2 regions of the Maricaulis sp. ABE4_448 genome follow, and region 2 is predicted to be linked to the other one. Evidence: predicted binding sites of a transcription regulator. Region 2 holds the regulator's gene; the other holds the start of a gene.
What was found. Region 2 encodes HrcA, which represses chaperone genes, less so after heat shock. Its sites were predicted from a motif close to GTTAGCANTCNNNNNNNNNGANTGCTAAC; they were not measured.
Positions count from the first base shown of each region.

Region 1: a site for HrcA is predicted at 2,470-2,498, ahead of groES (co-chaperone GroES). Genes of this name have one in related genera too.

Region 1 covers NZ_JBSWXX010000004.1:467,433-471,025, forward strand. Annotated here, with positions in the region: gene ACXAJV_RS13685 (Lrp/AsnC family transcriptional regulator) at 1-216, shown strand, start outside; gene groL (chaperonin GroEL) at 430-2,076, opposite strand; gene groES (co-chaperone GroES) at 2,131-2,421, opposite strand; gene ACXAJV_RS13700 (YiaD family glycine zipper/OmpA-like lipoprotein) at 2,691-3,362, shown strand.
Region 2 covers NZ_JBSWXX010000001.1:201,593-205,185, forward strand. Annotated here, with positions in the region: gene ACXAJV_RS01050 (FMN-binding glutamate synthase family protein) at 1-132, opposite strand, end outside; gene grpE (nucleotide exchange factor GrpE) at 239-877, opposite strand; gene hrcA (heat-inducible transcriptional repressor HrcA) at 890-1,951, opposite strand; gene rph (ribonuclease PH) at 2,088-2,804, shown strand; gene ACXAJV_RS01070 (alpha/beta hydrolase) at 2,864-3,593, opposite strand, start outside.

The sequences.
Region 1 (3,593 bases), on a different contig from region 2:
GCCAGGGTCGCAGCGCTTCTGCAGGACATTCCCGAAATCACGCAATGCGAGCGCGTTACCGGCGAGGACTGTTTCCTGGCGAAGGTGCACGTACGTGAGGTCACGGATCTGGAAACGGTGATCGACCGGATCATTCCTTACGCGATGACGCGAACGTCGGTCATCCAGTCGGTGAAGGTCGAACAGCGCCTGCCCCCCGTCATCCCGGACGAATAGAGCATACAGAAAAGGCCCGCTCCATTGGAGCGGGCCTCTCTTGTCTGAGCCAGGCTCAGGCGGATGACGACATCATGCCGCCCCCGCAGACCGGCTTGCCGGTCTGCTCACCTTTCGATGATGGGCGGCTTTATGATGTTTTACATCATGCCGCCCCCGCAGACCGGCTTGCCGGTCTGCTCACCTCTCGATGATGGGCGGCTTTATGATGTTTTACATCATGCCGCCCATGCCACCCATGCCGCCCATGTCGGGCATGCCGCCGCCGGCGCCTTCTTCCTTCGGTGCTTCCGCGACGGCAGCTTCCGTCGTGATGAGCAGCGAAGCGACCGAGGCTGCGTCCTGCAGGGCCGTGCGGACGACCTTGGCCGGATCGATCACGCCGAAGGCCAGCATGTCGCCGTACTCTTCGGTCTGGGCGTTGAAGCCGAAGGTCGCGCTGGAGTTTTCCATGACCTTGCCGACCACGATCGAGCCTTCGACACCGGAGTTTTCCGAGATCTGGCGGATCGGAGCTTGCAGGGCGCGAGCGATGATCGCGATACCCTGGGTCTGGTCGGGATTGTCGCCTTCCAGGCCGGCCAGCTTGGCCGAGGCCTTCAGCAGGGCGACGCCGCCGCCCGGCACGATGCCTTCTTCCACCGCAGCGCGGGTGGCGTTCAGGGCGTCGTCAACGCGGTCCTTCTTTTCTTTCACTTCGATCTCGGTGGCACCGCCGACCTTGATCACGGCGACACCGCCGGCGAGCTTCGCCAGGCGTTCCTGCAGCTTCTCGCGATCATAGTCCGAAGTGGTTTCCTCGACCTGGCGGCGGATCTGGCCGACGCGGGCCTCGATGTCGGCCTTGGCGCCAACGCCGTCGACGATCGTCGTGTCATCCTTGGTGATGTTGACGCGCTTGGCCGAGCCCAGCATGTCGAGCGTCACCGTTTCCAGCTTGATGCCGAGGTCTTCAGAGATGACCTGGCCGCCGGTCAGGATGGCGATGTCTTCCAGCATGGCCTTGCGGCGATCGCCGAAGCCCGGAGCCTTCACGGCGGCGATCTTCAGGCCACCGCGCAGCTTGTTGACCACGAGGGTGGCCAGCGCTTCGCCTTCGACATCTTCCGCGATGATCAGCAGCGGACGGCCGGACTGCACCACCGATTCCAGGATCGGCAGCATCGGCTGCAGCGAGGTCAGCTTCTTTTCGAAGAGCAGGATGTAGGGCTCTTCCAGCTCGGCCTGCATCTTGTCGGCATCGGTGATGAAGTAGGGCGACAGGTAGCCGCGGTCGAACTGCATGCCTTCGACGACATCCAGCTCGGTCTCGAGAGACTTGGCTTCCTCGACCGTGATCACGCCTTCATTGCCGACCTTGGCCATGGCCTTGGCGATCATCTCGCCGATTTCCGTGGCGCCGTTGGCGGAGATGGTGCCGACCTGGGCGACTTCGTCAGAGCCCTTGATCGGGGTGGCGATCGACTTGATGTCCTCGATGACCAGGGCGACGGCCTTGTCGATACCGCGCTTCAGGTCCATCGGGTTCATGCCGGCGGCAACCGACTTCATGCCTTCGCGGACGATGGACTGGGCCAGGACCGTGGCGGTCGTGGTGCCGTCGCCGGCGACGTCATTCGTCTTCGAGGCCACTTCGCGCAGCATTTGCGCGCCCATGTTCTCGAACTTGTCGGCCAGTTCGATTTCCTTCGCGACGGAGACGCCGTCCTTCGTGGTGCGCGGAGCGCCGAAGGACTTCTCGATCACGACATTGCGGCCTTTCGGGCCGAGCGTGACTTTCACGGCGTTGGCGAGGATGTCGACGCCGCGCAGCATGCGTTCGCGGGCATCGGTGCCGAAATGTACGTCTTTAGCAGCCATTGCTTTATTCCTGTGTGTTGGATGTCTCGAGGGATCTTCGGAAGAGCGGCCGCCTTAGGCGCCCATGATGCCGAGGATGTCGGATTCTTTCATGATCAGGAGTTCTTCGCCGTTCAGCGTGACTTCGGTGCCCGACCACTTGCCGAACAGGATGCGGTCACCGGCTTTCACGTCGAGCGGACGGACCGAGCCGTCTTCCTTGATCGCGCCGCCGCCGACGGCGACGATTTCGCCTTCCTGGGGCTTTTCCTTGGCCGTATCCGGGATGATGATCCCGCCCTTGGTCGTGGACTCTTCTTCGACGCGCTTCACCAGCACGCGGTCGTGCAGAGGACGAAAGGTCATCTTGGTCTATCTCCAAAAAGAGGACTGTGGTTCCTGGCAGGGCCGCGGTTTAGCACTCACCTTGGCCGACTGCTAACAGCGGGCAGATAAGGGGCAGGACCCGGAGCGTCAAGAGGCGCTGATTGCAAAAAATGCGATTGCGCGCAGCACCGCGCGAACGAATCCCGGTCATCGCGCGTTCATCTGATGGACCATACATCCGACGTTGCAACGCCTGTCACATTTCAGGTTATGATCGCAACCGGTTGCGTAGCTGAGAGGGAAACCCGATGAAACTTCGCACTGCAGTCGTCACGAGCCTGGCGGCGCTGGCGGTAACCGCCTGCACCACCACTGATCCCTATACCGGCGAGACCCGCCCCAATTACACCGGGCGCGGCGTGCTCCTGGGTGCCGCCGCAGGCGCGGCCCTGGGCTATCTCACCAATACCAATGACAGCGAGGAAGGTCGCACCAACGCCCTGATCGGCGCCGGTGTCGGTGCGCTGGCCGGCGGTGCCATCGGCAATTACATGGACCGTCAGGAGACGGCCATGCGCGAGGCGCTGAGCGATACCGGCGTGGGCGTGCGCCGTGAAGGCAATGATCTTCGCCTGATCATGCCGGGCGATGTCACCTTTGCCACCAATTCGTCCGACATCCAGGGCCAGTTCTACGGCATTCTGAGCGACGTCTCGACGGTGCTGAACCGCTATCCGGCGACCTATGTGGACGTGGTCGGACATGCCGACTCGACCGGTCCGGCGGACTACAACCAGACGCTTTCGGAGAACCGGGCGCTGTCTGTTGCCAACTACCTGATCGCCCAGGGTGTGATGCGCGACCGTTTCTATGTTGCCGGCATGGGCGAGCGCTCGCCGATCGCGTCGAATGACACGCCGTCGGGCCGCCAGCAGAACCGCCGCGTGGAAATCCTGATCCGTCCCCACACGACTTCTTAGGGGTTTCTTCCCCACGCCAGTGGGGAAGTGGGCCGATGCGGCGCATCGGGTCGAAGGGGGCGCGGCCACAGGCCGCGAAAAGTGCCGGCCCAAGGTATTCCGCCGCTACGGCGGCGGCCCCTCCACCGCTTCGCGGTTCCCCTCCCCAACAGGTTGGGGAGGAAAGACATTCAAGCGGCCCGCTTCGGCGGGCCGTTTTAGTTTATGCATTCCAATAAAGATCAATATGTT
Region 2 (3,593 bases):
GCGCACCGCATCGGCGGTCTGGGCCCGGTCGGCGATATACAGGGCGATCATCGCCAGCGCCGCAGCCCCCAGCGCCAGGATGAAGAGCTGGGTCAGGATGTTCAGCGCGTCCATCGCCCATTGCGGCAGCATCGACATGATTTTCAACCCCGTTTCATCACGCGGCTATCATGGACTGCCGCCGCGCCCCTTGCGAGGGGGCCCGGCGAAAACAGGCGATGTTTGATCCGCGGTCCGGTCAGGCCGTGACGTCGACGCCATTGCCGCCGGGACTTCCGCCCTCGCCATGGCCGCCGCCGGCGGACACGGCCACCATGGCAGCGCGCAGGGTGCGGTCGCCGATCAGATAGCCGGTCTGCATGACGGCCGCGATCGTGCCATTGGCGTGCTCGGACGGGATCTGGGCGACGGCCTGGTGATGATGCGGGTTGAAGGCATCGCCCGGCTGCGGGTCGATCTTCTTCACCCCGTGACGCTCCATCTTGGATAGCAGCGCCTTTTCCGTCATCGCCACGCCTTCGACGAGGTTTTTCACCGCGTCCGGGGCATCGGCGAGGGCCGCCTCGTCCACAGCGCCCACGGCGCGGGAGAGATTGTCGGCCACGTCGAGAATGTCCTTGGCAAAGCTGGAGACGGAATAGGCGCGCGCATCGGCGACTTCCTTCTCCGCCCGGCGCCGCGTGTTCTGGGCATCGGCCAGCGCGCGCAGCTTGTCGTCGCGCAAGGCGTCGATTTCGGCGGTCAGCTTGGCGATGACATCCTCGGTCGAGGTTTCGCTCGCGCCGGTATCCGCCTCATCGCCTTCGGCTGCCGCCTCGGGATTCTTCGAGGCGTCCATGTCCAGCTCGTCCTGCGGGGTCTTGTCGGTCTCGCTCATTCGTCTTCACTCTCAAGATCGCGCGCCGTCGAGGATCTGCCCGACAACGCGTGCGGTGTAGTCAACCAGGGGGATAACACGCGCATAGTTCAAACGGGTGGGGCCAATTACACCCAGCGCCCCGATGATTTCCTGTTCCGAGTTCATATAGGGAGCCACGATCACGCTTGAACCCGACAGACTGAAGAGCGGGTTCTCGGCTCCGATGAACAGGCGCACGCCATCGCCGTCGCGGGCCTTGTCCAGCAGGGTGATCAGCTCTTCCTTGCGCTCGATGTCCTCGAACAGCAGGCGGATGCGTTCCAGATCGCCGGCGGCATCGACACTTTCCAGCAGCCGCGCCTGGCCGCGCACGATCAGGGCGCGCTCGGCCGAGCCGCCGGACCAGTCGGCCAGGCCCTGCTTGACGAGGTCCTCGGCGGCGCTGTCCAGCTGCGAGCGGCGCTGGGCGATCTCGGCCTCGATCGCCTTGCGCGCCTCGGCAAGCGAGCGTCCCTTCAGCCGGGCCGAAAGATAATTGCCGGCCTCGATCAGTGTGACCGGCGGCATGCCGTCCGGCGCGTGCATCAGCCGGTTCTCCACCGTGCCGTCCTCGAAGACGAGCACGGCCAGCACTTCCTGCGGGGAGAGCGGCACGAATTCGACATGCCGCAGCGGGGCTTCGCGCTTGGGCGTAACCACCAGGCCGGCGCCGCCCGCCAGGCCCGACAGCAGGGAGGAGGCTTCGGACAAGAGGTCCTGCTGGGTCCGGCCGGTACGCGTCACCTTGCCTTCGATCGCCTTGCGCTCGTCCTCGGTCAGCTGGCCGACCTGCAACAGCCCGTCGACGAACAGGCGCAGACCGGCATGGGTCGGCATGCGGCCGGCGCTGGAATGCGGTGCGGTCAGCAGGCCCATATGCGCCAGGTCGGCCATGGTGTTGCGGATCGAGGCCGGCGACAGTGACAGATTGCCGGTCTGCGACAGGGTGCGCGAACCGACGGGCTCACCGGAGCGCAGATAGGCTTCCACGATCTCGCGAAAGATCGTGCGCATCCGTCCGTCCAGGGCCGCCAGGGTCGATTCGGGTCGCATATCAGCCATGCCTCTCAATTAATCGCCGCTTTGCGCCGGTTCAATTCTCTATTCCTGTCTGCGATCCCTGCCGCGGCGCTTGAAGCGATGCGCACATGCCGCTAGGAGCGGCCGGTATCAAGACGTGGAGAGATGCATGAGACCCTTCGGACGCGCCCGTGACGCAATGCGCGAGATCAGCCTGGAAGCCGGTGTTTCCGTCTATGCCGAAGGCTCCTGCATGGCCCGCTTCGGCGGTACGCATGTGCTGTGCACTGCCAGTATCGAAGACAGTGTTCCGCCGTGGCTGCGCGGTGGCGGCAAGGGCTGGGTGACGGCGGAGTACGGCATGCTGCCGCGTGCCACGCACACACGGGGACGCCGCGAGGCGGCGGCGGGCAAACAGTCCGGCCGCACCCAGGAAATCCAGCGCCTGATCGGCCGTTCCCTGCGCGCCGTCGTCGACCTCAAGGCCTTGGGCGAACGCCAGATCACCGTCGACTGCGATGTCATCCAGGCCGATGGCGGCACCCGCACCGCGGCCATCACCGGCGCCTGGGTCGCCCTGAAACAGGCCACCGGCTATCTGATCGAGGAAGGCCTGCTGAAAGCCGATCCGGTGCACGGCCAGCTCGCCGCCATCTCCTGCGGCGTGGTCGACGGCGAGACCCGTCTCGATCTGGAATACGAGGAAGACCGCCGCGCCGGGGCCGACGCCAATTTCGTCCTCACCAATACCGGCGGCATTGTCGAGATCCAGGCAACCGCCGAGGACAAGCCGATCCCGGAAAGCGATTTCCACGACCTCTTCGCCCTCGCCAAGGCCGGCGTGACCGACCTGTGCGCGGCACAGCTGGCGGCGTTGAAAGGGTAGGGCCCTTTTCACTTTCCAGGAGGCACCCAGCGCATTCCGGGGGGAAAGCGGTGTGGCGGCTATTCTGCGGATTGCGGCACGCAGTCCTCGTCTGCCGGGAAGGTTGCTGCCAGCGCGCGCGCGAACTGCTGTTCGTAGGCCAATGGTGAATGGCCCGAAACATAGCGTGTCAGGTGGGCGGTGCCGCCTGCCGCGTTGATTTGTTCGACCGCAGCTTCGCTGTCGGGCAGGAAACGGGGCTCGTAGTATCCGGCGCTGATGTGGAAGATGACGCGATCATCCGGGATCTCGGCGGCGTCGAGGGCTTCGATCCAGCCGAGCGATGCGGCACTCACGGTTGCAAACATTTCGGGGTGCAGCAGCGCAGTCGAAACAGCCCAGGCAGCGCCGTTCGAACTGCCGGACAACATCCGGTCCCGTGGGTCGGCCGAGGCTCCGAAATGGCTCTCCGCCAACGGCATGACATCCTCCAGCAGGAAGGCGTCGTGCGCGCTGAAGCGGTCGGGGTCAAAACCCCACAGATAATCTGCGGCCCGCAATTCGGACGGGGAGCGTTCTTCTTCTGGACCGGGGTCTTCATTCCAGAGGCCGACCAGTATGACAGGCGCGGCCGTGCAGGTATCTGCCAAGGCTTCGGCTATGGGGCCGTAGCTGTAAACATTCCCGCCATCAGCGACATAGGCAACAGGCAGTGGCGTTGATGGATCTGAGCCGTGGGGAACGTAGACGGTCACTCTACGCGGTTTTCCAAGCGCTTCGCTTTCCAGCTCAACCATCTCCAAGCGTCCG